One region of the Paenibacillus sp. FSL R7-0331 genome, then DNA from elsewhere that is predicted to be linked to it. Evidence: a T-box and tRNA genes for the amino acid it is inferred to sense, from the RefSeq annotation. Region 1 holds a T-box; the other regions hold tRNA genes.
The links. A T-box is a leader RNA that pairs with one kind of tRNA and senses whether it is charged. The one in region 1 lies ahead of R70331_RS24165 (arginine--tRNA ligase), so its partner is inferred to be a tRNA-Arg.
Positions count from the first base shown of each region.

Region 2: it has a tRNA-Arg gene. The T-box ahead of R70331_RS24165 (arginine--tRNA ligase) is inferred to sense a tRNA for this amino acid. The anticodon was not compared.
Region 3: it has a tRNA-Arg gene. The T-box ahead of R70331_RS24165 (arginine--tRNA ligase) is inferred to sense a tRNA for this amino acid. The anticodon was not compared.

Region 1 is NZ_CP009284.1:5,617,579-5,627,273, forward strand. It holds gene R70331_RS24140 (DEAD/DEAH box helicase) at 1-2,823, shown strand, start outside; gene R70331_RS24145 (thioredoxin family protein) at 2,977-3,558, shown strand; gene R70331_RS24150 (exosporium glycoprotein BclB-related protein) at 4,045-5,727, opposite strand; gene R70331_RS24155 (hypothetical protein) at 5,761-6,111, opposite strand; gene R70331_RS24160 (hypothetical protein) at 6,346-6,651, shown strand; gene R70331_RS32370 (hypothetical protein) at 6,685-6,810, shown strand; T-box leader at 6,880-7,099, shown strand; gene R70331_RS24165 (arginine--tRNA ligase) at 7,195-9,210, shown strand.
Region 2 is NZ_CP009284.1:6,230,574-6,240,268, reverse strand. It holds gene pdaB (polysaccharide deacetylase family sporulation protein PdaB) at 1-483, opposite strand, end outside; gene R70331_RS27220 (stage II sporulation protein M) at 614-1,210, shown strand; gene R70331_RS27215 (hypothetical protein) at 1,459-1,689, shown strand; rRNA gene R70331_RS27210 (16S ribosomal RNA) at 2,048-3,595, shown strand; rRNA gene rrf (5S ribosomal RNA) at 3,716-3,832, shown strand; tRNA gene R70331_RS27200 (tRNA-Ile) at 3,872-3,948, shown strand; tRNA gene R70331_RS27195 (tRNA-Ala) at 3,976-4,051, shown strand; rRNA gene R70331_RS27190 (23S ribosomal RNA) at 4,250-7,177, shown strand; rRNA gene rrf (5S ribosomal RNA) at 7,253-7,369, shown strand; tRNA gene R70331_RS27180 (tRNA-Asn) at 7,379-7,454, shown strand; tRNA gene R70331_RS27175 (tRNA-Thr) at 7,456-7,531, shown strand; tRNA gene R70331_RS27170 (tRNA-Glu) at 7,543-7,617, shown strand; tRNA gene R70331_RS27165 (tRNA-Val) at 7,652-7,727, shown strand; tRNA gene R70331_RS27160 (tRNA-Gln) at 7,774-7,847, shown strand; tRNA gene R70331_RS27155 (tRNA-Lys) at 7,853-7,925, shown strand; tRNA gene R70331_RS27150 (tRNA-Leu) at 7,946-8,029, shown strand; tRNA gene R70331_RS27145 (tRNA-Gly) at 8,038-8,112, shown strand; tRNA gene R70331_RS27140 (tRNA-Arg) at 8,120-8,196, shown strand; tRNA gene R70331_RS27135 (tRNA-Pro) at 8,201-8,274, shown strand; tRNA gene R70331_RS27130 (tRNA-Gly) at 8,286-8,359, shown strand; tRNA gene R70331_RS27125 (tRNA-Pro) at 8,376-8,449, shown strand; gene R70331_RS27120 (ImmA/IrrE family metallo-endopeptidase) at 8,553-8,969, opposite strand; gene R70331_RS27115 (helix-turn-helix domain-containing protein) at 9,013-9,477, opposite strand.
Region 3 is NZ_CP009284.1:830,529-840,223, forward strand. It holds rRNA gene R70331_RS03580 (23S ribosomal RNA) at 1-1,688, shown strand, start outside; rRNA gene rrf (5S ribosomal RNA) at 1,835-1,951, shown strand; tRNA gene R70331_RS03590 (tRNA-Ile) at 2,012-2,088, shown strand; tRNA gene R70331_RS03595 (tRNA-Asn) at 2,092-2,167, shown strand; tRNA gene R70331_RS03600 (tRNA-Ser) at 2,171-2,260, shown strand; tRNA gene R70331_RS03605 (tRNA-Glu) at 2,310-2,381, shown strand; tRNA gene R70331_RS03610 (tRNA-Val) at 2,388-2,463, shown strand; tRNA gene R70331_RS03615 (tRNA-Met) at 2,549-2,622, shown strand; tRNA gene R70331_RS03620 (tRNA-Asp) at 2,698-2,775, shown strand; tRNA gene R70331_RS03625 (tRNA-Gln) at 2,876-2,950, shown strand; tRNA gene R70331_RS03630 (tRNA-Lys) at 2,966-3,041, shown strand; tRNA gene R70331_RS03635 (tRNA-Leu) at 3,058-3,141, shown strand; tRNA gene R70331_RS03640 (tRNA-Gly) at 3,149-3,223, shown strand; tRNA gene R70331_RS03645 (tRNA-Arg) at 3,234-3,310, shown strand; tRNA gene R70331_RS03650 (tRNA-Pro) at 3,345-3,418, shown strand; tRNA gene R70331_RS03655 (tRNA-Gly) at 3,430-3,500, shown strand; gene R70331_RS03660 (helix-turn-helix transcriptional regulator) at 3,669-4,619, shown strand; gene katA (catalase KatA) at 4,703-6,172, opposite strand; gene glgP (alpha-glucan family phosphorylase) at 6,765-8,381, opposite strand; gene rbsK (ribokinase) at 8,803-9,695, shown strand, end outside.

The DNA of each region.
Region 1 (9,695 bases):
CCGCTTCAGGTGGAGTTCATCTGCAAGCCGGTGACTATAAGCCACCGCACTCAAATGCTTGGAATTGAGCTCAAGGTCGGGCCAAAGCGCCTTTACATTGTGCAAAAGATCAGAACCTTCCTGGACCGCGTGCAGCGCCGCGAGCCCTTTGAGTTCTCCAGACATTTCAGCTATGATCCCGCCCTGCATTCGTTTGACAAAGAGGACAACGCGGTGCTGCTGAAGCTGATTGAAATATCAGCCAATGAACAGCTGTACCGGGCCGGCGTGAATCCCTATACTCCGCAATCCGGCGGAATGGGCGGAGACCGTGTGCTTGCAGTTCCGCCGGTATTCTGGGAAGCACTGCTTCCGGCATTGCTCGCAGCCCCCTCCGCCTATCTGCAGCAGGGTGATCTGATTATGGAGAAGCTGCAGCTGTCCACTGAGGCGCCGCCGCTCGACTTCGCCTTTAACCAGGCGCCCGGGGAAGGCTACCGGCTGGATATCCAGGGTATGGCAGAGATTACAGTGCTTGAGGATTACGGTCTGGTATTGTCCGGCGGCAGGCTGCTGAAGCTGGGGCCAGAGGAATGCCGCCGGCTGTCTGAGCTGAAGCGGATGCTGGCAGCCGCACGCAAGGATGGGCTTGCCATTGCTCCTGAGCAGATGGAGCCTTTCATGGAGCAGGTTATTCCCGGGCTCAAAAAGCTGGGCCGCGTGCAGATTGCCGAAGCTATTGCCGGCCGGATTGTCCAGACTCAGCTCCAGGCGCGGCTGTATCTCGACCGGGTAAGGGACCGGCTGCTTGCCGGCCTGGAGTTCCAGTATGGAGGCATTGTGATTAATCCGCTGGAGGAGGACAGCCGCAGCCGGGGCAGCGAGGTAATCCTGATGCGTGACGGGGAGGCTGAACGGCGGATTCTCGGGCTGATGGAGCATGAATCCTTTGTCCGGACAGAAGGCGGCTATATTATGAGCAATGAAGAAGGGGAATATGATTTTCTCTATCATACGATTCCGCTTCTGGAGCCGCTGCTTCAGGTATATGCCACCACCGCCGTCAAAACCAGAATTGCCGCCGACACCTACACTCCCAAGGCTGTATTGACGTGGAACGAAAAAACCGACTGGCTGGAATTCAAATTCGGGATGCAGGGCATACCGGAGAACGAGGTTGTACAAATTCTGGAGGCGCTGCGTGAAAAACGCAGATATTACCGTCTCCCGGACGGTGCGCTGCTGCCGCTGGAGAGTGCAGAGCTGCTGCAGATTATCGAGTTCATGAACGAGCTCGGGGTCAACAGTGTGCCTTTTACAAAGCCCCAGTTCTCACTGCCATTAATTCAAGGCCTGCAGCTCAATCCTGATGCTAAGCATGGCGATGCCGTTACCATCGGGCGCTCCTTCCGGCGGCTGATGGCCAATATGGCCAGTCCCGAGAATCTCGATTTCCCGCTGCCGGACAGCCTTGCCCCCGTGCTTCGTGACTATCAGCAGTTCGGCTTCCAGTGGATGAAGACGCTGGCCCACTACCGGTTCGGCGGCATACTGGCTGACGATATGGGACTCGGCAAAACACTGCAGAGCATCGCCTTCCTGCTCTCTGAGCTGCCGGATATCCGCAAGGGGGGCAAGCCGGCCCTGATCGTCGCGCCTGCTTCTCTGCTGTACAACTGGCGGAATGAGCTGCAGCGGTTCGCACCGGAGATCAAGGCGGTTATCGCTGACGGTAATCTGAGTGAGCGCAGCAGAGCGGTACGCAGCGGTTCTGACACTGACGTCATTATCACCTCGTATCCGCTGCTGCGGCGGGATGTTGAGCGTTATGCGCGGCTGTCGTTCCACACGCTGATTCTCGATGAGGCGCAAATGATCAAGAACCATGCCACCCAGACCGCGCAGGCGGTAAAAATATTGCAGGCCCGCTACCGGTTCGCCCTTACCGGAACGCCGGTAGAGAATGCGCTGGAGGATCTGTGGTCCATTTACAGTGTGGTCTTCCCCGGGCTGTTCCCCGGCAAAAAAGCGTTCCATGATCTGCCGCGCGAAACAGTCGCCAAGCGGACCCGCCCGTTCCTGCTGCGCCGTCTAAAGAGCGATGTACTCAAGGAGCTGCCGGATAAAATTGAATCGCTGCATGCCTCCGAGCTGCTGCCTGAGCAGAAAAAGCTGTACGTCGCTTATCTCGCCAGACTGCGGAAGGAGGCGCTGAAGCATCTCGACAACGAAGGCTTCGGCCATGGCCGGATCAAGGTGCTCGCCGGGATTACCCGGCTGCGCCAGCTCTGCTGCCATCCCGCCCTGTTTGTGGAGGATTATGCCGGCGGCTCAGCCAAATTTGACCAGCTGCTGGAGATTATTGAGGAATGCCGCAGCTCCGGCAAGCGGATGCTGATCTTCTCCCAGTTCACGGAGATGCTCGGCATGATTGGACGGGAGCTTGCGCTGCAGGGCGTCCGGCATTTTTATCTGGACGGCAAAACGCCGGCGGCTCAGCGTGTGGAGCTGTGCAGCCGGTTCAACGAAGGTGAAGGCGACCTGTTTCTTGTGTCATTAAAAGCCGGCGGCACCGGCCTCAACCTGACCGGAGCAGACACCGTGATCCTCTATGATCTGTGGTGGAATCCGGCCGTTGAGCAGCAGGCAGCCGACCGGGCCCACCGGATCGGACAGAAAAAGGTCGTGCAGGTCATCCGGCTGGTCGCCCAAGGAACAGTGGAGGACAAAATGTACGAGCTGCAGCAGAAGAAAAAAAATCTGATCGAAGAGGTTATCCAGCCCGGATCAGAATCTCTGTCGGCTCTGACCGAGCAGGATATCCGCGACATTCTGATGCTCTAGCTCCATTACAGGCTTGGAAGGCTGGTAGGTTTGGTAGCCGGGTGGAAAATAAAGTATAATGATAGGGATTGTTACTGCTTAAGCAGCAGTCCCTTTCGGCTGGCTGCGGGCTCTCTTAATGGTTTTATACTATTTTACCGGAGGTGCATTAACATGAGCTTTACCCTGGAACCGGGTGCTTCCGCCCCTGACTTCAGCCTGAAGGCAACAGACGGCCAGACCTATTCGCTGGACAGCTTCGCCACGGCAAAAGCACTGGTTATCTTCTTCACCTGCAATCATTGCCCGTTCGTCGTCGGCTCGGATGAGGTCACACGCCAGACAGCGGAAAAATACCGCGAGCACGGCGTAGCTTTTGCCGGCATTAATGCCAACAGTGAAGCTACCCATCCCAACGATTCCTTTGAGCACATGGTGGTGCGGATGGAAGAGCAGAAATTCCCGTGGCTCTATCTCCGCGACGAGACCCAGGATACTGCACGGGCTTACGGTGCGCTGCGCACGCCGCATTTCTTTGTTTTTGATCAGGACCGCAGGCTGGTCTACACCGGCCGCGGCGTCGATAATCCGCGTGAGACGGACAAAATGACCGTTAACGATCTGGATAATGCGCTGTCAGAGCTGCTCGCCGGACAAGCGGTAAGCACGCCGCTGACCAATCCGATTGGCTGCAACGTGAAATGGGACGGCCAGGACGCACATTGGATGCCGGCTGAGGCTTGCGATTTGGTATAGATGAGCTTAACCGGGCTGCGTAGCCCGGTTTTTGTTTGCGTTAGTGGGAATATTCCCCTTATGACGGGAGTTCGGCCATGGTTTAGGTGCGATTAGCGGGATTTTCCCCTCTTATCCGGGGGTTCGACCCCGGTTTTGCTGTGATTAGTGGGATTTTTCCCTCTAATCCGGGGGTTCGACCCCGGTTTTGCTGCGATTAGTGGGATTTTTCCCTCTAATCCAGGGGTTCGACCCCGGTTTTGCTGCGATTAGTGGGATTTTTCCCTCTAATCCGGGGGTTCGACCCCGGTTTTGCTGTGATTAGTGGGATTTTTCCCTCTAATCCGGGGGTTCAGCCCCGGTTTTGCTGTGATTAGTGGGATTTTTCCCTCTAATCGAAATTTTACCGGCATGGCTCCGCCGGCATCATCAACAAAAGAGGGACTTCTTCAGCCTGCGGCTGTGAAGTCCCTTTTGTAATATTAGTTAGTTTATAAATACCGCAGCTTAGACGATAGTCAGGCCGCCGCTGGCGTATCCTGCAACAGAAGTAGCTATATCAATGCCAGCTGTCACAGATGCCGAGAAGACCATCAGCAGACGGTCACCTGCTGCAACCGGAATGCTGAGCCCGGAAGTGAGGCCGCTGCTGATCGTACCCAGACTAAGAATACCAGTCAATGGCGGAGCCAGTGTAACCAGAGCACCCGGTACAGCAGTAAAGGTATTATTCGGCGTTGTCGAGCGGAACAGCTGAGCGGTTATAGTAACCGTAGAGCCTACCAGTGACAATGCCGCTGTTGTGCTGAAATAACCGGCCAAGGAAGTAATTGTACCCGCACGAGGTACAGAGAAGGCAAAGTTAAGCAGTGTGCCTGCCGCACCTGTGAGGTCAATGACCCCGCCGGTAATGGTTACACCGGTCGCACTGTTGCCAAAGCCGATCAAGCTGGAAGTATTGAGCAGACTGCCAAGTACAGTAGTCAGTGCAGCCGGAAGTCCGGATGCGTAAGGAATAATGGCGCCTGAGCCGGTTGGTCCTGTAACCCCAGTCGCTCCTGCCGTGCCCGTAGCTCCTGTAACCCCTGTCGCTCCTGCCGTGCCCGTAGCTCCTGTAACCCCAGTCGCTCCTGCTGTGCCCGTAGCTCCTGTAACCCCAGTCGCTCCTGCCGTGCCTGTAGCTCCTGTAACCCCTGTCGCTCCCGCCGTGCCTGTCGCACCTGTAACCCCAGTCGCTCCTGCCGTGCCCGTAGCTCCCGTAACCCCAGTCGCTCCCGCCGTGCCCGTAGCTCCTGTAACCCCAGTCGCTCCCGCCGTGCCTGTCGCACCTGTAACCCCAGTCGCTCCTGCCGTGCCCGTAGCTCCCGTAACCCCTGTCGCTCCCGCCGTGCCTGTAGCTCCCGTTACCCCAGTCGCTCCTGCCGTGCCCGTTGCTCCTGTAACCCCTGTCGCTCCCGCCGTGCCTGTAGCTCCCGTTACCCCAGTCGCTCCTGCCGTGCCCGTTGCTCCCGTTACCCCAGTCGCTCCCGCCGTGCCCGTTGCTCCCGTAACCCCGGTCGCTCCTGCCGTGCCCGTAGCTCCTGTAGCCCCTGTCGCTCCTGCCGTGCCCGTAGCTCCTGTAGCCCCTGTCGCTCCTGCCGTGCCTGCCGTGCCTGTAGCTCCTGTAACCCCAGTCGCTCCCGCCGTGCCCGTAGCTCCTGTAGCCCCTGTCGCTCCTGCCGTGCCTGTAGCTCCCGTCGCTCCCGCTGCGCCCGTTGCGCCAGTTGCACCGCCGCCTGTACCGGTCGGTCCTGTTGCCCCTGCCGGCCCGGTGGCACCTGTAACGCCGACGACTTCGCCCATAAGCTCAGCTGATACGAGACGGTGGGCAGTTACCAGTGCACCTGTGCTGCTTTTGCCCCACAAAGAGATCTGAATCGGATCATCCGGCGGGCTGGTAGGCGTAACGAACAAAAATTCAAAACCATCCAGATCCGCATAATAGTTATTCGTAATCACCTGGTTCGGGTCCACAGTGAGCGTCTCGCTGACATACAGGTTTCTTACACCGCCTAGCAGATAGTAACCCTGTACAAGCACGTTAGAAGCCACACTGCTGCTGCGGTTATCTACGCGGAGCGTAACCTGAGTCGTAGGTCTGACGCCTGCGACCATATTATTCTCTATCGGTCCGGTTGATAAAAAGCTCATCTGCATAACACTCCTTTACCCTTTGATTATTGATTAGTCTAATATTTCGTGACTGACCACCCGGTGGGCCTCAACCAGTTGCCCGTCTGTCTGCTTGCCCCACACCGAGATCCCCAGGTCATTCTCCATTATCTCGCCGGTTGTAAAGATAAACTCGTAACCGTCCAAATCTGCAAAGTAACTCCGGGTCACCGCTTCATTTGGAGCAACATTAATAACCTCACTCACATACAGATTTCTGATTGTGGTGAAATAGTAGCCTTCAATCACAACACTTGCAGCTGTCTGGGAAGAACGGTTGACGATCCGTATAGTTACAAGCTGGGTGGGTCTGACTCCGGACACAGGAGTGTTATCGATTGGTCCAGTTGATAATATTGCCATCCTGTTTCATTCCTCCTTTCCATTCTCCCATCTATGAACTTTGAGCTCTAACTCTAGCGGCGCTTCTAATGAACCGCACAATATAATACTATTCCGGCGCAACACCGGCGGTGTGGACATCAGACAGGCTCCAATCACCGATATCTCCAAATCCGCATACGCTGTTCAGAAGGGAAGAAATGCCTGCAGTGCTGCCGCTTTCCTGAAAGACTGTAAATGGAAGAAGGGAGTCCCATGCCCCCTGCCGGAAAAGGAAAGAAAACAAGTGTTAAAAAGCAGCCGCCAAACCCCAAAGCACAAAGCCCGAAGGGGCTGGAATTCGCGGTTGCAGCACTTCTGCTGACCGGTAAGCTGAAGGTAGACTCCATTCAGATGTTTACGGATGCGTCCCTGCTGGTCAGCCTGGTCGGCAAATATATATCGCTGAGCAATCTGAGCCAGAGCAATGTGGATAAGCTGGTCAGCTTCCTCGACGATAACAGCGGCCTGACGCTCCATGAGATCATGACCGCCCTGAAGCAAAAAGCGGATAACACATAGATGGCATTTTTCATACAGAGGGGGACAGCGCTAATGGGAAAAGAGAATTTTGACGGAGAACATTTCGCCGGCGGGCTTTTGCTGGTCATTGTAATTGCACTGCTGATCTACGGCTCTACAGATATAAAAGATCTGACGGCAGCACCGACCTCAGATTAATATTTCTCATGCTCCTCTCTCCCGGCCCTTGCTTTCTTCCGGAAATTCGCTATACTGATAAAAATCCATATGCAATCGATGAACGGGATAGTAGTGTGCCTGATCTAGTCTCAGCGAGCCGGGAATGGTGGAAACCGGTACAGATCAGCCCATGAAGCGCACCCGGGAGATGGACTTCTGAATCTACAGTAGGAAGCCCCGGCTGAAGACCGTTATCTTATGAGCGGCTAAACAGAGGTTTAGCAACTAGAGTGGTACCGCGAGCGCTAATCAAGCCTTCGTCTCTTTTGAGAGATGAGGGCTTTTTCTTATGCTCAGAGGTGCCGTTTCATGGCTAATGCAGAATTGCGTGTGGACGCTCTATCCATTTAGGAGGTCATATTTATGTTAAGCCAGCTTATCAAGAACGTTCTCGAACAAAGTGTACAGCGGGTATTTACGAAGCACGGGACCGCTGCTGCAGATCAGCCCCCCGTTGTGCTTGAGCAGCCGGCCAATTCCGATTTTGGTGACTACTCGACTAACATTGCCATGCAGCTGGCCAGAATACTGCGTAAAGCGCCTATGGCTATTGCAGAGCTGATAACAACAGATATCAGTCACTCGGGAGATTTGGGAGGGCTTTTCGCCAAAATCGACATCGCCGCTCCCGGCTTCATTAATCTGTATATCAACTGGCAGGAGTGGGCCGGACGAGGCTTTGAACTGCCTGCGGCAGCAGGGGAAAAAGTAATCATCGAGCATACTTCTGTGAACCCGAACAAATCCATGCACGTAGGTCACCTTAGAAACGCCTGTATCGGGGATGCGCTGGTGCGGATTTTGCGGAAAACCGGGTATAGCGTCGAGGTCCATAACTATGTGGATGATCTCGGCAACCAGCTGGCGGATACGGTGGTCGGGCTGCTTCATGTGCCGCTGGCGGGGGAGCATGTCCGTTTTGGCGATTACTGCTGGGATCTTTATGCCGGTGTGAACAGAGAATACGCCCGGCTGCCGGAGAGTGTGCACAAGCGGACAGAGATTCTGCATGCGCTGGAGGAGGGCAGCGGCAATACGGCCTGGCTGGGCAATCTGGTCGCTGAGCGGATTGTCCGCGAGCATGTCGCAGAGATGAAGGGCTTCGGCATCCGCTATGATCTGCTGGTTTGGGAGAGCAGCATTCTGAAGGAGGGCTTTTGGGCTTCGGCCTTTGCTCTCTTGGAGCAGACGGAGGTGTTCGTGCAGGAAACAGAAGGCAAGCTGGCGGGCTGCTGGATTCTCAAGCAGGCTGCGGGAGAGAATACGGACGGGTCTGATGCAGAGGAGCATCATAAGGATAAGGTGCTGGTGCGCTCCAACGGGATTTTGACCTATACAGCCAAGGATATCGCTTATCATCTCTGGAAATTCGGACTGCTGAATAAGGACTTCATCTACAGTGAGTTTAACAGCGGGGTGTGGACTACGGGCTTAACCGGGGAAAAGCGGGCTTTTGGCGCGGCAGACCGGGTCGTCAACGTTATCGACTACAGACAGGAGTATCCGCAGGCGATGGTCAAGCAGGCACTGGAGGTGCTTGGATTCACGAAGCAGGCCGACAAATTGCATCATGTGAGCTATGGCGTCGTTTCCCTAAGTCCGGCTTCGGCAGCGGAGCTTGGCATTGACATCTCAGAAGGCAAAGCCTCCTACGCCATGTCAGGCCGCCAGGGTATCGGCATCAAGGTGACCGAGCTGGTGCAGCTGATGGAGAATACGATTGAAGCCACCCGCTCTGACAAAAGCGGCCTGTCCAGCCGGCTCATCGCCACCGCTGCCATCCGTTATTATCTGCTGCGTTTTAATCTGGGGACGGAGATTATTTTTGACTTCAAGCAGGCGACCGAGATTTCCGGCAACACAGGCGTGTACCTGATGTACACCTATGCGCGTGCAGGCAGTGTGCTTAGTAAAGGCTCGGCTGCTGCGGGAGGCTCAATGGATTCGGGGGTAAAAGCTAACCTGAGTGCGGTGAATGCCAACCCTTTCGCGGACAAAGCTGACCTTTATGCGGAGAAAGCCAACACTTCTGCGGAACAAGCTAGTCTCAATGTGGTACTAGCCAATCTTAACGCAGATGCAGCACCTGTCCTCCCCGCCTTCCCGGCAGAGCTGCAAAAAGCCGAGCTCGCCCTCCTGAGGCATCTCAGTAATTGGCAGGACACACTCTACAGTGCAAGTGTTCAGCTGACGCCGAATACGGTCTGTAATTATGCGCATACGCTGGCTTCGCTGTTCAACAATTTTTATTCTGCCTGCCCGATTCTAAAAGGCGAGGCACAGTCCGTCGCCTTCCGCCTCTGGCTTACGCAAAGATTCCAGGCAACGCTAGGCGAGGTGCTGGAGGTGCTTGGCCTGCCGCAGCCGGAGCGGATGTAGCCGGTTGGCTGCTGCAAATTAAGGAGTGGCTGCCGCTGCTCAGCTGACAGCTGCTGCAAATCAAAGCCTGACTGGCGCTAGCCTACAACGGCTGCTACAGATCAAGGCCTGAACGCCCTTGCTCAGCTGACAGCTGCTGCAAATCAAAGCCTGACTGGCGCTAGCCTGCAACGGCTGCTACAGATCAAGGCCTGAACGCCCCTGCTCAGCTGACAGCTGCTGCAAATCAAGGCCTGACTGGCGCTGGCCCGCAGCGGCTGCTACAGATCAAGGCCTGACTGGCGCTGGCCTGCAACGGCTGCTACAGATCAAGGTCTGACTGGCGCTGGCCTGCAACGGCTGCTACAGATCAAGGTCTGACTGGCGCTGGCCTGCAACGGCTGCTACAGATCAAGGCCTGAACGCCCCTGCTCAGCTGGCCGCTGGATGCGTAAACAATATAACTGCATTCTGTGCAGCTAAAACCGCCGAAAAGTACACTTCAT
Region 2 (9,695 bases), 610 kb from region 1:
TTTATCAAAATCACCATTCGGCATACGGATCAGGTTAGGCTCTTTGCCTGTTAATTCAGTCAATACAGTGTGGGCAGTTGAAATTTGTGTGCGGATTTCCTCATTGCTGAGGGTGCTGTAATTAACATGCTTATGCCCGTGACTTCCGATTTCAAAGCCTGAATCCTTAATGCTGGTGACGATTTCCGGATGCGTTTTGCTCCACGGTGAGGAGAGGAAGAAGGTGGCCTTGTCTACCTTTTTATCCTCCAGCACCTTCAGGATCGGTTCAGGCCGCTTTTCACCCCAGCTAATGTCGAAGGTTAAAGCGATCAGCTTCTTTTGCGTTGGCACACTGTAAATGGCAGACGGGGCTTGGGCATCAGAGAATACGGTAATGTTACCCCTTTCCACGTATACAACACCAGCGGCCAGAAGCGCAGCGGCAAAGATGTAAATGAACCGTTTTATCTTTTTGCCGCTGAATACATAAAAAGAATTCATACTAGCAGCGCTCCTCTCCCATACGAAATGGCTTGTTTGTTCTAAATGTATGCTCGTACCTAACGCTTATGACCTCAACCGGACTAGAAATCTCTTTCACAGCTTGTACTACATAATACAGGGGGCCTTTATGTTTGCGTTTACAAGGTTTATCAAAGATCTGGGAGCAATCCGTAAGGCGCTGCTTCTGGCGCTAATACTCTTTCTGGCAGGAGGAGTGCTCGGCTGGATCGGCACCGACAGTCTGCAAAGGCTGCTAGCACAGCAGCTTGAAGGGTTAAGCAGCATCAGCGGAAAGCTTATGGATTCGGACAATCCGGAATGGAGCTTCTTCACCTTTATTTTTTTGAACAATAGCATTAAAAGTGTAGCAGTTATCTTTTTGGGTGCGCTGTTTGGTATCATACCTGCGTTCTTTTTATTGATAAACGGTGCAGTTATCGGCTATCTGATTCATTTATCAGCCCAGCAGGGAGTAGATTTGTTCGACCTTATAGTAAAAGGGCTGCTTCCACACGGGATCATTGAAATTCCGGCTATTATTATCGCTTGCGCATTCGGGCTTCATTTTGGCGGCAGGGTTGTAAAGAGTATGATCGGAAGAATCCGGGACAACAGCTGGCCTGAATTTATGCGGCAGACATTGACGGCTTCAGTCTGGATTGTGCTCCTGCTCCTGCTTGCCGCAATTATCGAGAGTACAATTACATTAGCGCTTTTATCATAAAATTTCTAAAAATTGAGCATACCATTAAGGCCATTAAGATATGGAGATTCTTTACATCAGACAACTCACTCGAGTATATGCGGACTATAAAGATAATTTTAGCAATTATGGTTATAGTTCCTATGCTCCGGTTAATCTAGTGTAAGCGGGTATACGCGCAGGATCTCCATCAATGGACTAACTTCTAACACACAAACAGCAGCGCTTAAGGTTTCGAAACTTAAAATATGATGAAGGAGGCCAAGCATATGTTGGGGATGTTGTTCAATGAAAAGGAATGTAAGGAGCTGGATTATGTTCTGCGAAAAGAGCTCGACGAAATGCTTCTTGATTTAAGCGATCAGCGCTTGGACCAAAATATCAGGCATGCAATTGCTAACCGATATAAAACCGTTTTCCGTATGTACGCACGGTTTGCTCCGCAAAAGGAGTTGTCCAAATACGCATGGGGCGGCCGGTCGTCCCAGTTCAAGCATTAAAGTATTGAGCTGCTGCCTATAAATATGTGTGCTTGGCCAATAATTTTTTAAAAAGGGTTGACTTAATAGGAGCGTGCGTGATAAATTATATCTCGCGCTCCTTTTGATTTTAAAAGAGAGTATGCACGGCAAGGAAAAACGAAAAAAACTTTTTTCAAAAAAACACTTGCCAAAACGAACAACGCTGTGATATATTATAAAAGTCGCCGCTGACAAAGACGACGACAAAGAAAAGCACTGAATTGGTCTTTGAAAACTGAACAACGAGTGAGTGGAAATCACCTCGGTGATTTCAAAAGTAGAGAATGCAAATTCTCGTCAGATGTTTCAAAATGAGCAATCGCTCTTTCTAAATACCAATTTGGAGAGTTTGATCCTGGCTCAGGACGAACGCTGGCGGCGTGCCTAATACATGCAAGTCGAGCGGAGTTTATCCTTCAGGGTAAGCTTAGCGGCGGACGGGTGAGTAACACGTAGGCAACCTGCCCCTTAACCTGGGATAACTACCGGAAACGGTAGCTAATACCGGATAATTTCTTTTTTCTCCTGAAGAGAGAATGAAAGGCGGAGCAATCTGTCATTAAGGGATGGGCCTGCGGCGCATTAGCTAGTTGGTGGGGTAACGGCTCACCAAGGCGACGATGCGTAGCCGACCTGAGAGGGTGAACGGCCACACTGGGACTGAGACACGGCCCAGACTCCTACGGGAGGCAGCAGTAGGGAATCTTCCGCAATGGGCGAAAGCCTGACGGAGCAACGCCGCGTGAGTGATGAAGGTTTTCGGATCGTAAAGCTCTGTTGCCAGGGAAGAACGTCCGGTAGAGTAACTGCTACCGGAGTGACGGTACCTGAGAAGAAAGCCCCGGCTAACTACGTGCCAGCAGCCGCGGTAATACGTAGGGGGCAAGCGTTGTCCGGAATTATTGGGCGTAAAGCGCGCGCAGGCGGCTATTTAAGTCTGGTGTTTAAACCTTGGGCTCAACCTGAGGTCGCACTGGAAACTGGGTGGCTTGAGTACAGAAGAGGAAAGTGGAATTCCACGTGTAGCGGTGAAATGCGTAGAGATGTGGAGGAACACCAGTGGCGAAGGCGACTTTCTGGGCTGTAACTGACGCTGAGGCGCGAAAGCGTGGGGAGCAAACAGGATTAGATACCCTGGTAGTCCACGCCGTAAACGATGAGTGCTAGGTGTTAGGGGTTTCGATACCCTTGGTGCCGAAGTTAACACAGTAAGCACTCCGCCTGGGGAGTACGGTCGCAAGACTGAAACTCAAAGGAATTGACGGGGACCCGCACAAGCAGTGGAGTATGTGGTTTAATTCGAAGCAACGCGAAGAACCTTACCAGGTCTTGACATCCCGATGAAAGCATTAGAGATAGTGCCCCTCTTCGGAGCATCGGAGACAGGTGGTGCATGGTTGTCGTCAGCTCGTGTCGTGAGATGTTGGGTTAAGTCCCGCAACGAGCGCAACCCTTGACTTTAGTTGCCAGCAGGTTAAGCTGGGCACTCTAGAGTGACTGCCGGTGACAAACCGGAGGAAGGTGGGGATGACGTCAAATCATCATGCCCCTTATGACCTGGGCTACACACGTACTACAATGGCCAGTACAACGGGAAGCGAAGCCGCGAGGTGGAGCCAATCCCAGCAAAGCTGGTCTCAGTTCGGATTGCAGGCTGCAACTCGCCTGCATGAAGTCGGAATTGCTAGTAATCGCGGATCAGCATGCCGCGGTGAATACGTTCCCGGGTCTTGTACACACCGCCCGTCACACCACGAGAGTTTACAACACCCGAAGTCGGTGGGGTAACCCGCAAGGGAGCCAGCCGCCGAAGGTGGGGTAGATGATTGGGGTGAAGTCGTAACAAGGTAGCCGTATCGGAAGGTGCGGCTGGATCACCTCCTTTCTATGGAGAATCGTTCTCTGCAATGAGAACATTCAAATCGGAAGTTTAACTTCAATTAGAACCTTCGGGTTCGAACACTCACTCGTGTTCAGTTTTGAAAGGTCAATCCTTTCATAACCGTTTGGTGGCGATAGCGGAGGGGTTCCACACGTACCCATCCCGAACACGACCGTTAAGTCCTCCAGCGCCAATGGTACTTGGACCGAAGGGTCCTGGGAGAGTAGGACGCTGCCAAGCGGACAACCATTCTATGGTTGAAACCATGTTATGTTATATGGGCTTTTAGCTCAGTTGGTTAGAGCGCACCTCTGATAAGGGTGAGGTCGGTGGTTCGAGTCCACCAAGGCCCACCATATAACATTTACAACTCTATACTTTATGGGGCCATAGCTCAGCTGGGAGAGCGCCTGCCTTGCAAGCAGGAGGTCAGCGGTTCGATCCCGCTTGGCTCCACCATAATTGATTTACTTGAATAATGTAATATCTTGATCCTTGAAAACTGGATACCGAAACGAATTTGCGTTTTAGAACATTCCTTTAAGCTGAACTTGTGTAAACAAGTTTAAAATTAATGGCGATGCTAACGATGATCTGAATGGAAATAAAGGCTTTGGAGTGATTCAATGTCCGATATTTTCCTGAAGGAAAAATCGAGGTTAAGCTAATAAGAGCACACGGAGGATGCCTAGGCGCCAGGAGCCGACGAAGGACGTGGCGAACAACGAAACTGCCTCGGGGAGCTGTAAGCAAGCTTTGATCCGGGGGTGTCCGAATGGGGAAACCCAGCTGTGGTAATTCGCAGTTACTCGTATCTGAATACATAGGATGCGTAGAGGCAGACCAGGGGAACTGAAACATCTAAGTACCCTGAGGAAGAGAAAACAATAGTGATTCCGTCAGTAGCGGCGAGCGAACGCGGAACAGCCTAAACCAAGGAGCTTGCTCCTTGGGGTTGTGGGACGTCTCACATGGAGTTACAAAGGAATATGGTAGGCGAAGAGGTCTGGAAAGGCCCGCGATAGAGGTAAAAGCCCTGTAGCCTAAACTGTGTTCTCTCCGAGACGGATCCCGAGTAGTGCGGGGCACGTGAAACCCCGTATGAATCCGGCAGGACCATCTGTCAAGGCTAAATACTACCTGGCGACCGATAGTGAAACAGTACCGTGAGGGAAAGGTGAAAAGCACCCCGGAAGGGGAGTGAAATAGAACCTGAAACCGTGTGCTTACAAAAAGTCAGAGCCCGATCTATGGGTGATGGCGTGCCTTTTGTAGAATGAACCGGCGAGTTACGTTTAACATGCAAGGTTAAGGTGAGAAGCCGGAGCCGCAGCGAAAGCGAGTCTGAATAGGGCGATTTAGTATGTGGACGTAGACCCGAAACCGTGTGATCTACCCCTGTCCAGGGTGAAGGTGCGGTAACACGCACTGGAGGCCCGAACCCACGTACGTTGAAAAGTGCGGGGATGAGGTGGGGGTAGCGGAGAAATTCCAATCGAACTCGGAGATAGCTGGTTCTCCCCGAAATAGCTTTAGGGCTAGCCTCGGTGAATGGAGTGATGGAGGTAGAGCACTGATTGGGTGCGGGGCCCGCAAGGGTTACCAAGCTCAGTCAAACTCCGAATGCCATTAACTTCTTGCCGGGAGTCAGACAGTGAGTGCTAAGATCCATTGTCAAAAGGGAAACAGCCCAGACCATCAGCTAAGGTCCCCAAGTGTGTGTTAAGTGGGAAAGGATGTGGAGTTGCACAGACAACCAGGATGTTGGCTTAGAAGCAGCCACCATTTAAAGAGTGCGTAATAGCTCACTGGTCGAGTGACTCTGCGCCGAAAATGTAACGGGGCTAAACACACCACCGAAGCTATGGCTAGATACGTATGTATCTGGGGTAGGGGAGCGTTGTATGTGGGTTGAAGGTGTACCGTAAGGAGCGCTGGACAGCATACAAGTGAGAATGCCGGTATGAGTAACGAAAAGATCAGTGAGAATCTGATCCGCCGAAAGCCCAAGGTTTCCTGAGGAAGGCTCGTCCGCTCAGGGTAAGTCGGGACCTAAGGCGAGGCCGATAGGCGTAGTCGAAGGACAACAGTTTGAAATTACTGTACCACCGTAATCCGCTATGAGCGATGGGGTGACGCAGGAGGGTAGTGACGCGGACTGATGGATGTCCGTCTAAGCAGTGAGGCTGGTGTGTAGGCAAATCCGCACACTGTTAAGGCCAGGCTGTGATGGGGAGCGAAAATTGTAGTAGCGAAGGTCATGATCTCACACTGCCAAGAAAAGCCTCTAGCCAGGAGAAGGTGCCCGTACCGCAAACCGACACAGGTAGGCGAGAAGAGAATTCTAAGGCGCGCGGAAGAACTCTCGTTAAGGAACTCGGCAAAATGACCCCGTAACTTCGGGAGAAGGGGTGCCTCGGTAGGGTGAATAGCCCGAGGGGGCCGCAGTGAAAAGGCCCAAGCGACTGTTTAGCAAAAACACAGGTCTGTGCGAAGCCGCAAGGCGAAGTATACGGGCTGACGCCTGCCCGGTGCTGGAAGGTTAAGGGGAGTGGTTAGGAGCAATCCGAAGCTATGAACCGAAGCCCCAGTAAACGGCGGCCGTAACTATAACGGTCCTAAGGTAGCGAAATTCCTTGTCAGGTAAATTCTGACCCGCACGAATGGCGTAACGACTTGGGCGCTGTCTCAACGAGAGATCCGGTGAAATTTTAATACCTGTGAAGATGCAGGTTACCCGCGACAAGACGGAAAGACCCCATGGAGCTTTACTGCAGCTTGATATTGAATTTGGGTACGATCTGTACAGGATAGGTGGGAGCCGTAGAAACAGGAGCGCAAGCTTCTGTGGAGGCGCCGTTGGGATACCACCCTGATCGTATCTAGGTTCTAACCTGGTGCCCTTAACGGGTACGGGGACCGTGTCAGGCGGGCAGTTTGACTGGGGCGGTCGCCTCCTAAAGAGTAACGGAGGCGTTCAAAGGTTCCCTCAGAATGGTTGGAAATCATTCGAAGAGTGCAAAGGCATAAGGGAGCTTGACTGCGAGACCAACAAGTCGAGCAGGGACGAAAGTCGGACTTAGTGATCCGGTGGTACCGCATGGAAGGGCCATCGCTCAACGGATAAAAGCTACCCTGGGGATAACAGGCTTATCTCCCCCAAGAGTCCACATCGACGGGGAGGTTTGGCACCTCGATGTCGGCTCATCGCATCCTGGGGCTGAAGTAGGTCCCAAGGGTTGGGCTGTTCGCCCATTAAAGCGGTACGCGAGCTGGGTTCAGAACGTCGTGAGACAGTTCGGTCCCTATCTGTCGTGGGCGCAGGAAATTTGAGAGGAGCTGTCCTTAGTACGAGAGGACCGGGATGGACGTACCGCTGGTGCACCAGTTGTTCCGCCAGGAGCATGGCTGGGTAGCTACGTACGGACGGGATAAGCGCTGAAAGCATCTAAGCGTGAAGCCCCCCTCAAGATGAGATTTCCCAATTAGTAAGACCCCTTGGAGACGACGAGGTAGATAGGTTGGAGGTGGAAGTGCAGTAATGCATGGAGCTGACCAATACTAATCGGTCGAGGGCTTATCCAATATTAATTCGCAGATTCGTTTCGGATTCAGTTTTCAGGAATTAAGTTCCTGAAGCATTTACGCTGTAAATGCCCGTTTGGTGGCGATGGCGGAGGGGTTCCACGCGTACCCATCCCGAACACGACCGTTAAGTCCTCCAGCGCCAATGGTACTTGGACCGAAGGGTCCTGGGAGAGTAGGACGCTGCCAAGCGGATAATATTCCCTGATAGCTCAGTTGGTAGAGCACTCGACTGTTAATCGAGTTGTCACAGGTTCGAGTCCTGTTCGGGGAGCCATGCTCTCATAGCTCAGCAGGTAGAGTGCTTCCATGGTAAGGAAGAGGTCACCGGTTCGAATCCGGTTGAGAGCTCCACAAATTTTTTAGGCCCGTTGGTCAAGGGGTTAAGACACCTCCCTTTCACGGAGGTAACAGGGGTTCGAATCCCCTACGGGTCACCACTTATTTAGCTTTAATGCTTTTGGTTATACATATGGAGGCTTAGCTCAGCTGGGAGAGCATCTGCCTTACAAGCAGAGGGTCGGGGGTTCGATCCCCTCAGCCTCCACCATAAATCGTTTTTTATTGAAGCGAACGTGGTAGATATGTTACATTATAGGGGATTCGCCAAGTGGTAAGGCAACGGACTCTGACTCCGTCATCATAGGTTCGAATCCTATATCCCCTGCCAATTGCGAGCCATTAGCTCAGTTGGTAGAGCACCTGACTTTTAATCAGGGTGTCGAAGGTTCGAGTCCTTCATGGCTCACTTTGATTATAAAGTTCCTTGCGCGTGTGGCGGAATGGCAGACGCACCAGACTTAGGATCTGGCGTCGTAAGACGTGGGGGTTCAAGTCCCTTCACGCGCACCACTTAATATGCGGACGTGGCTCAGCGGTAGAGCATCGCCTTGCCAAGGCGAGGGTCGCGGGTTCGATTCCCGTCGTCCGCTCCATAATTTTGCGCCCTTAGCTCAGCTGGATAGAGCGTTTGACTACGAATCAAAAGGTCGGGAGTTCGAATCTCTCAGGGCGCGCCATTTTCGGGATGTAGCTCAGCTTGGTAGAGCACCTGGTTTGGGACCAGGGGGTCGCATGTTCAAATCGTGTCATCCCGATTTTCACCTTTGCGGGTGTAGTTCAATGGTAGAACTTTAGCCTTCCAAGCTAATAGCGTGGGTTCGATTCCCATCACCCGCTCCATAATTTTATATTGTTTCGGGATGTAGCTCAGCTTGGTAGAGCACCTGGTTTGGGACCAGGGGGTCGCATGTTCAAATCGTGTCATCCCGATACTTCAGCTTAGGCTGACAGAAACTCTTACTTCGGTAGGAGTTTTTTTGTATGCTCATATATTTACCTTTTAAGAGAAAAGAAAAGATGGGAATACACGTTCCTAATAGTCCTCTAAAAAAAAGCGAACCTCGGGGGGAATACCGATTCGCAGATAATAGCTGTTCAAGGCTTCGTCCTGATCAGGCAAGGCACCTGCTGAAAGAAGCTTTACAGCAAACAGATTAGCCTGGCGTTCCAGCTTCCCTGGGCTGAAAAAGGAATGCTCCTCCAGAAAAAAACGGTTAATGCCTTTATGAAGACGGTCATGCCCCAGCTCATGCGCACAAACAAACCGCTGCCACTCCGCAGGAAGCCCGTTATGAATGACGATAAATCTTCTTCTCAGCTTACGGTAATATAATCCCTTTGTGCCCGTCCCCAGATCCATAAACCGGATATGTATGCCCATAGCATCGGCCAGCTCGAACGGGTTATTGGTCTTATATTTTGTAATCAGATTATTAATTAGCTCATTCATATTGTTCACCCGCAGCATGTAAAAGTAAGTTTATTATTCCTGACTAGTTATTCGTAACCGAATGATCCGTATTGTCTGAAGGGGGGCTGTTTTTCTTCCGCTTATTCATCTGCTTGGCTTCCCAGAACAGTCCGGTCAGCACATCCTTGATCCGCTGTTTATCCTCTTTGTTCAGCGGAATCCCGTCGAACATCAGCTCCCCGTCATCCTCCAGCATTTTACGAAAATCCCGTTTATCCTTATTTGTTGCCCATCCTGGAACAGGACTCTCTGTGAGGTTGTTATCTTGCTCCGGTAAATAGCCGGCATAGCCCATTAGCTGATCATAGGATACTCCTGTTGCCTCAGCAATCTTACGAAGTGTCACCGGCTTAGGCACACCCCGCAGCCCATTCTCGATCCTTGAGATCTGTGAACCGCTTATACCGGCCAAGGAGGCCAGCTGATTAATGCTTAATCCTCTCGCCTCCCGGATTTGCTTCAGGTATTCTCCGAAAGTATCAGTCATCGTAACCCACTCCTTATCGTCTAAATACACAAGCTCGTTGCTAATAATATAAACTATTGTTGCCAAAAGGTAAATACTAATGTCTAATTAATTGCCAAAGAGCAAGATAAATAGAGATTGGCTTATTCTATTACCTGAATATGAACGAAAACGGGATTTTACGTTGGAATGCGAAGATGGTATATTATAGAAAAATACGAACAAAATACGAACAAGAA
Region 3 (9,695 bases), 2.1 Mb from region 1:
GCGTTGTATGTAGGTTGAAGGTGTACCGTAAGGAGCGCTGGACAGCATACAAGTGAGAATGCCGGTATGAGTAACGAAAAGATCAGTGAGAATCTGATCCGCCGAAAGCCCAAGGTTTCCTGAGGAAGGCTCGTCCGCTCAGGGTAAGTCGGGACCTAAGGCGAGGCCGATAGGCGTAGTCGAAGGACAACAGTTTGAAATTACTGTACCACCGTAATCCGCTATGAGCGATGGGGTGACGCAGGAGGGTAGTGACGCGGACTGATGGATGTCCGTCTAAGCAGTGAGGCTGGTGTGTAGGCAAATCCGCACACTATTAAGGCCAGGCTGTGATGGGGAGCGAAAATTGTAGTAGCGAAGGTCATGATCTCACACTGCCAAGAAAAGCCTCTAGCCAGGAGAAGGTGCCCGTACCGCAAACCGACACAGGTAGGCGAGAAGAGAATTCTAAGGCGCGCGGAAGAACTCTCGTTAAGGAACTCGGCAAAATGACCCCGTAACTTCGGGAGAAGGGGTGCCTCGGTAGGGTGAATAGCCCGAGGGGGCCGCAGTGAAAAGGCCCAAGCGACTGTTTAGCAAAAACACAGGTCTGTGCGAAGCCGCAAGGCGAAGTATACGGGCTGACGCCTGCCCGGTGCTGGAAGGTTAAGGGGAGTGGTTAGGAGCAATCCGAAGCTATGAACCGAAGCCCCAGTAAACGGCGGCCGTAACTATAACGGTCCTAAGGTAGCGAAATTCCTTGTCAGGTAAATTCTGACCCGCACGAATGGCGTAACGACTTGGGCGCTGTCTCAACGAGAGATCCGGTGAAATTTTAATACCTGTGAAGATGCAGGTTACCCGCGACAAGACGGAAAGACCCCATGGAGCTTTACTGCAGCTTGATATTGAATTTGGGTACGATCTGTACAGGATAGGTGGGAGCCGTAGAAACAGGAGCGCAAGCTTCTGTGGAGGCGCCGTTGGGATACCACCCTGATCGTATCTAGGTTCTAACCTGGTGCCCTTAACGGGTACGGGGACCGTGTCAGGCGGGCAGTTTGACTGGGGCGGTCGCCTCCTAAAGAGTAACGGAGGCGTTCAAAGGTTCCCTCAGAATGGTTGGAAATCATTCGAAGAGTGCAAAGGCATAAGGGAGCTTGACTGCGAGACCAACAAGTCGAGCAGGGACGAAAGTCGGACTTAGTGATCCGGTGGTACCGCATGGAAGGGCCATCGCTCAACGGATAAAAGCTACCCTGGGGATAACAGGCTTATCTCCCCCAAGAGTCCACATCGACGGGGAGGTTTGGCACCTCGATGTCGGCTCATCGCATCCTGGGGCTGAAGTAGGTCCCAAGGGTTGGGCTGTTCGCCCATTAAAGCGGTACGCGAGCTGGGTTCAGAACGTCGTGAGACAGTTCGGTCCCTATCTGTCGTGGGCGCAGGAAATTTGAGAGGAGCTGTCCTTAGTACGAGAGGACCGGGATGGACGTACCGCTGGTGCACCAGTTGTTCCGCCAGGAGCATGGCTGGGTAGCTACGTACGGACGGGATAAGCGCTGAAAGCATCTAAGCGTGAAGCCCCCCTCAAGATGAGATTTCCCAATTAGTAAGACCCCTTGAAGACGACGAGGTAGATAGGTTGGAGGTGGAAGTGCAGCAATGCATGGAGCTGACCAATACTAATCGGTCGAGGGCTTATCCAACAAACTACCCCAAAAAGTGAAGAAGAGGCTGACGAAGCCGATTCCGAATACTTTCCGGGGGCCCCATAACAAGGGCAAACGCAGATTCGTTTCGGATTCAGTTTTCAGGAATCAAGTTCCTGAAGCATTTACGCTGTAAGTGCCCGTTTGGTGGCGATGGCGGAGGGGTTCCACGCGTACCCATCCCGAACACGACCGTTAAGTCCTCCAGCGCCAATGGTACTTGGACCGAAGGGTCCTGGGAGAGTAGGACGCCGCCAAGCGGACAACCCACACACTTTGTGGTATTTTTTTTGCCCTTATTAGTTAAATAGGTGTATATAGGGCCTTTAGCTCAGCTGGTTAGAGCGCACCTCTGATAAGGGTGAGGTCAGTGGTTCGAGTCCACTAAGGCCCACCATTTTCCCTGATAGCTCAGTTGGTAGAGCACTCGACTGTTAATCGAGTTGTCACAGGTTCGAGTCCTGTTCGGGGAGCCATCTGGAGAGGTGTCCGAGTTTGGCCGAAGGAGCACGATTGGAAATCGTGTAGGCGCCACAAGCGTCTCGAGGGTTCGAATCCCTCTCTCTCCGTTGCGTTACCTCCCTTTAAAGGGTTGTAGGACAGCATTGATAGTAGCATGGCCCGTTGGTCAAGGGGTTAAGACACCTCCCTTTCACGGAGGTAACAGGGGTTCGAATCCCCTACGGGTCATAAGATGGAGGCTTAGCTCAGCTGGGAGAGCATCTGCCTTACAAGCAGAGGGTCGGGGGTTCGATCCCCTCAGCCTCCACCATAAATTCCCCCAAAAAGTGAAGCTAATGCTTCGCTGTGGATTCCGGGTACTTTCCGGGGACCCCAAGGGATAATACTTTTACTGACGCGGGGTGGAGCAGCCCGGTAGCTCGTCGGGCTCATAACCCGAAGGCCGCAGGTTCAAATCCTGCCCCCGCAATACATCCCCAAAAAGTGAAGAAATGCTTTGTAGCATATTCCGATTACTTTCCGGGGACCCCAAAATCTTTATCCTGGAACCGTGGTGTAGTTGGCCTAACATGCCTGCCTGTCACGCAGGAGATCGCGGGTTCGAATCCCGTCGGTTCCGCCATCTTTATTGCTTCTGGTATGAAGGTAACGGGAATTGAGCATCCTATATCTCGAAGTATAGAGTACCATCCGATTCCGTAGCATTTGCTAATTATTATTATTGGGGATTAGCCAAGCGGTAAGGCAACGGACTTTGACTCCGTCATGCATAGGTTCAAATCCTATATCCCCAGCCATTATGTTTTCTTTGAGAGCCATTAGCTCAGTTGGTAGAGCACCTGACTTTTAATCAGGGTGTCGAAGGTTCGAGTCCTTCATGGCTCACCATTTTCTTACAAGGTATGCGCGTGTGGCGGAATGGCAGACGCACCAGACTTAGGATCTGGCGTTTCACGACGTGGGGGTTCAAGTCCCTTCACGCGCACCATGTTTATGCGGACGTGGCTCAGCGGTAGAGCATCGCCTTGCCAAGGCGAGGGTCGCGGGTTCGATTCCCGTCGTCCGCTCCATATAGATTGTGCGCCCTTAGCTCAGCTGGATAGAGCGTTTGACTACGAATCAAAAGGTCAGGAGTTCGAATCTCTTAGGGCGCGCCATTTATTCTTATAAGCAGCACGAACCACTGTATTACGGGATGTAGCTCAGCTTGGTAGAGCACCTGGTTTGGGACCAGGGGGTCGCATGTTCAAATCGTGTCATCCCGATTTCATATTTTGCGGGTGTAGTTCAATGGTAGAACTTTAGCCTTCCAAGCTAATAGCGTGGGTTCGATTCCCATCACCCGCTTCACACAAGAGCAAGAACTGCAGTTAATCTGCGGTTCTTGTTTTTTTTGCGTATTTTTTATCCGGACGGACGTGTGCTGGATGACAGCATGAAAGAATGGAATTCTGGTATAGTTGAAGCTACATACATATCTTTTTCACGAATGACAGGAAGCTAAGGAGTAACGAAATGACAGACAAAGTAATCCGGATTTTTAAAATTATCAATGCTATCCAGTCTAACCCGGGAATTACCGCTGCAGATCTTGCCTTCAGATGCGATGTGAATATCAGGACGATATACAGGGATCTGGATGTGATCAGCCATTTTGCGCCGGTTGCGAATGAGGGCAGGGGGACAGGATACCGGTTTCTGGGGAAGTTTTTTCAGTATCCGCTCGATTTTTCTGAACAAGAGGCCTTGGCCTTTTCGATTCTGCCTTCCATGCTGCATGAGGACAAAATCCCTCCGGGTTTTCATACCGCCTATGATAAAGTAATGGGAACCCACCTGAAAGAAAAGTCTAAATCCAACGGCGTGCTGGAGAATATTGCTGACATTATTCAGATGGGAACCCCTGCTTACCGCAAAGAAAGCCGGAATTTTCTGCAGCCGATTATCGGAGCCATCCTGGAGCAGCAGAGTATCCGAACGGTCTACCACTCCCAGGCACGTAATGCTACTACCGAACGCGAGATTGATCCCTATTATCTGATTCCGCGTGACCAGCGATTTTATCTGGTTGGCTACTGTCATCTTAAGCAGGATATCCGCACCTTCCGCATGAGCCGGTTTCAGCAGGTAGAGGTTACCGGTAACACGTTTGACAAGAGCGGGTTTAACATTAAGCATTATCTTAAAAATACCTGGTCCATCGACCGCGGCAGCAAAAATATCCGCTTTAAGGTCCGTTTCTCCCCCGAGGTGGCCCGATACATTAAGGAGGAAGAGCTGTTTGTTCATCCGCGGATGAGTGATGAGCAGGACGGCAGCCTGCTGTTTGAGGTGACCGTCAATAACGCCAAGGAATTTATGAAGTGGATTCTGCAGTATGGCCCGGATGCAGAGATTCTGGAACCGGCGTCAGCCAGACTGGAAATGAAGCAGAAGCTGGAGAGATGGATCAAGATGTACCAGTAGAATAAAAGCACAACTTCCCGAATCAGATCGAATCAGGGAGTTGTGCCGGACAACATAACTATATATGATTTTGTGAAAAAGGATTAGTCAGCCTGAGCAGCTTCCGCCCAAGCAGGCAATCCGAGCCCGGCCGCAATACGCTGCCCAAACTCAGGATCAGCCTTGAAGAAATGACCGATCTGGCGGATTTTGATCTCATCGTATTCTACAGGAGTCATGGCACCTACGATATTCTCTACAAGGCGTCCACGCTCCTCTTCACTAAGCAGGCGGTACAGATCTCCGGCTTGGGTGTAGTGGTCGTTATGATCATAAGCCACACTGTCGGCCTGGCCGGTTACCTGGAATGGAGCAGGCTTATCCTGAGGGGACTCCTTAGCTCCGCCGAAGCTGTTTGGCTCGTAGTAGACAGAACCGCCGCCATTTGGGGTAGCGTTCATCGCACCGTCACGCTGGTTGTTGTTTACTTCAGCAACCGGACGGTTAATTGGCAGCTGGTTGTGGTTAGCTCCTACCCGGTAACGGTGTGCGTCTGCGTAGGCAAACAGGCGGCCCTGGAGCATTTTGTCGGGGGAAGCTTCAATGCCGGGTACGAACGAACCTGGAGAGAAGGTCGCCTGCTCAACTTCCGCAAAATAGTTCTCCGGATTACGGTCAAGCACCATGCGGCCGACTTCGATCAGCGGGTAATCTTTTTGTGACCACACCTTCGTTACATCGAACGGGTCGAACCGGTACGTATCTGCATCCTCCTCCGGCATAATCTGCACACACAGTCTCCATGCCGGGAAATCCCCTTTATCGATCGCGTTGAACAAGTCCTCAGTATGGTAATCCGGGTTCTCTCCGGCCAGCTGTGCCGCCAGTTTGACATCCAGATTTTTAACGCCCTGTTCTGTTTTAAAATGATATTTCACCCACACAGCCTTACCCTCAGCATTAACCCACTTAAACGTATGGCTTCCGAACCCGTGCATATGACGGAGGGTTGCCGGAATCCCGCGGTCGGACATAAGGATCGTAACCTGGTGCAGCGATTCAGGCGATAAGGACCAGAAATCCCAGACGGCGTTCGGATTCTTCAGATGAGTCTGCGGATGGCGCTTCTGGGTATGGATGAAGTCCGGGAACTTAATGGCATCGCGGATAAAGAATACCGGCGTATTGTTGCCGACCAGATCATAATTGCCTTCCTCTGTATAAAATTTAACGGCAAAGCCGCGCGGATCACGAACGGTATCAGCTGAACCGAGCTCACCGGCTACAGTAGAGAAACGGATGAACATTGGCGTGCGCTTGCCGATTTCAGATAAAAAGGCTGCTTTGGTATATTGGGATAAATCCTGTGTAACCTCAAAATACCCATGAGCGCCGGCACCCTTAGCATGTACAACCCGTTCTGGAACACGCTCTCTGTTAAAATGGGCCAGCTTCTCAAGCAGATGAACATCCTGCAGCAAAGTGGGTCCGCGCGAGCCCGCTGTCATTGAATTCTGGTTGTCTCCGACGGGGGCGCCCCAGCTTGTAGTTAGTTTGTTATGGCTTTGACTCATGAATATAATCACCTCGGCATAGGATTTGAAATTAGAATTAGTATAAGTTCTATATTAACAAAAATTTTAGAGAAATCAATCCTTTTTTATAATTATTATAATTAACAATATGCGGGAAAAAGCTGTGATATGAGCTGGTGCGGGCTATTAGCAAAATGCCGGGATGAAAAGGTGGTCATGAGAGAGGGATTTATTTTAACTGCACTTTGTACAGCTAAAACACCTATTTTTCTTCGGAAAAACCAAATAGCTGTATTTAGTGCAATTAAAAAGCCGGGAAAAGGCAAGTTTCCGTAGACACGCTCATTTTAGCTGCACAAAGTACAGTTATATCAATTAAACACTAACTTTCGCTGATTTTAGTTGTACAAAATACAGTTAGGCAGACTAGCGCTGTGGGTGGAATTACGCAAAAGGGATTGGATGCTGATCAAGCTAAGCAGTGCTAAGTACTGACGAAGGGAGTAGTCCATGCAGCACATAAGAAGCAGCAATCTAACATTCCCTGCTCCTAAAAAAGCCTCTATCTGCAGAAGCAGAAAGAGGCCTAATCTTGTTCCGATATCATGGAGCATAGGAGAAGCCGAACAGGCTACTCCTTAATGTACATTCTGCTATAATACTCATCCAGCATCCGTTTGGTGGCGAATTCCTCGCGGGTGGTCTCGATGCTCTTACGCATCATTTTCACCCAGGTATCACGGTTCTCATAGAAGGTCGGGAGCACACGGTTCAGCAGGGTATCGTATAAAGCATCGCTGTCATGCTTGTCGAGCACGGCAAAGTCAGTAGTCTCGAAGCCTTCGCCGATCTGCCAGCCGTTCTCCCCGTCCATGCAGGCTTCCGGCCACCAGCCGTCGAGGATGGAGCAGTTCAGCACGCCGTTCATCGCAGCCTTCATGCCGGAAGTACCGCTGGCTTCCAGCGGACGGCGCGGGTTGTTGAGCCAGATGTCGGAGCCGCGGGTCAGCTGTGCACCGATGGTCATATCATAGTTTTCCAGGAAAACGACGCTTTTCGGATATTTTTTCATCATGGCGACGAGATTGCTCACGATTTTTTTACCGTTGTCATCCAGCGGATGGGCTTTGCCCGAGAAGACGATCTGGATTTTGCCGTCCTTCAGGTAAGGCTCAATGATATCCGGCTGGGAGAAAATAAGGTCACTGCGTTTGTATGGGGCTGCGCGGCGGGAGAAGCCGATCAGCAGGTTGTCGGGATTGAGGGCGATGCCGGAACGTTCCTCGATAAAGCCGATCAACTCATTCTTAATCTCCTTGTGTGCCTCCCACAGGTCTCCGTTTTCCTCATAAGCACGTGTAATCCGCTCATCCACCCAGGTTGGAGTATGGATTGCATTGGTGATGCCGATAATTTCGGATCTGCCGGCGACTTCCTTCCACATTTTGTTGGCCGTATCGGCATGCAGCTGAGCCACACCGTTAGAGATGCGGGACAGGCGCAGGCCGGCTACAGTCATATTGAACGGCTCGCCGCCGATCCGCTCCATCTGTGCACGGGTCAGGCCGTTAAAGGCGCCCATATACTCAAGACGGTCCAGCGGATGGGTTTCATTGCCCTCTTTTATCGGAGTATGGGTGGTGAATACCACTTCTTCGCGCGTAGCCTTCCAGGCTTCCTCAAAGGTGCTGCCGCCGGACATCTTCTCGCGGATCAGCTCAACAGCAGCCAGTGCCGCGTGGCCTTCATTGAAATGGTAGACATCGATTGGAATTTCCAGCGCACGCATCGCTTTTACCCCGCCGATTCCGAGCACGATCTCCTGGGCAATCCGTTCCTCGCCGAACCAGCCGTACAGCTGGCCGGTAATCCAGGCATCGCTGTTCTCCGGAATATCCGTATCAAGCAGGTAGAGCGGGCTGTTGCCGAATTTATCTGTTTTCCATACTTTGCAGACTACATCGGTTTTTCTTACTTTTACGGTAACCTTAACTCCTGTATCTTCAAGGAAATCATAGACATAATTGTGGTATGAGTCATAAGGATTGCCGCTCGCGTCAATCTTTTGGTCGGTATAGCCCTGCTTCCATTTCAGCCCGATCGGGATGATGGGGGCACCGATGTCCTTTGCACCTTTGATGTAATCTCCAGCAAGAATGCCCAGGCCGCCGGCGTACATTTTGAAGTCGGAATGCAGGCCATACTCCATGCTGAAATAAGCGACAGACGGTAATTTGTTCTGGTTCACTTGATAAGCCTCCTAAATACGAATGGGATTAAAATCAGGTGCTGCTGCAGGCTACATCTAAGGTGCAAACGTTTGCTCAAAACTGCAAAAACTTCCCTGGAAGCGATTGCATACTTATTCTAGCACATTTATTCCAAAAAAGCACAGCGAAGTTTTCGTGAAAGGATCTATGCAGCGCTCCATGATACTGAACTGGTGAACTGGAGAGGTCATACAGCAGCTTAATAAAAGAACTCAACGGCTTTAACTATTCAGGCCGTGAAGAAAATAGCCGGAAACCGGTGTAAGCTGCAGCGGCGGTCAGAATAGTTTGATTAACGCGGCCTAAGGCCATAAGATATAGAGATAGAGGTGGCGAGCTGCCTGATCTTGAATGCAGTTCTGTAAAAATAACTAATGGTGGTGTACAAGCTTGAGTATAGTGGTAATCGGCAGCTTAAATATGGATATGGTTGTGCGCACGCAGCGTGCGCCGGAGGCAGGGGAGACGCTGTTCGGGCAGGATTTTGCCCTGTCGCCCGGCGGAAAAGGGGCTAACCAGGCTGTAGCGGCAGCGCGGCTCGGCGCAGAGGTAACGATGATCGGCAGCGTCGGGCGTGACGGGTTCGGCAGTGAGCTGCTGGAAATTATGCGCGGAGAGGGCATTAACACGGAGCATCTTACGCAAAGCGGGAACCTCGGGACCGGAGTTGCTTCGATCGTTGTTGACGGCGAAGGGGAGAACCGGATCATTGTGGTGCCGGGCGCGAATCTTGAGCTTGGTGTAGCGGATATTCAAGCGCTGGAGACAGTAATTGCAGGTGCGGACATGATTGTTATGCAGCTGGAAACGGATCTTGCGATGTGTGAGGAAGCAGCGCGGATAGCAGGCAAGCATCAGATACCGCTGATCCTTAACCCGGCTCCTGCACGGGAGCTGAGCAATGAAATGCTGAGCCATGTCACCTACCTCACTCCGAATGAGACTGAGGCGGGCATCCTTTCCGGCGTTGAAGTGAGCGGTATGGAGTCGGCGGAGCAGGCGGCACGTATTTTGCTGCAAAAAGGGGTGCAGAACGTGATTATTACCCTCGGCTCCAAAGGGGCGCTGATTGTAAATGGAGACGGCAGCGGGCATGTTCACGGATTCCCGGTGAAGGCTGTGGATACAGTGGCAGCGGGGGATTCTTTCAATGGGGCGCTGGCTTATCAGCTGACCTCCGGGAAGCCGCTGGCAGCTGCCGTCCGGTTCGCCAATGCAGTGGGTGCGCTGGCAGTCGGCAGACAGGGGGCAATACCGTCGCTGCCGAAGCTGGCAGAGGTTGAGCGGTTTAT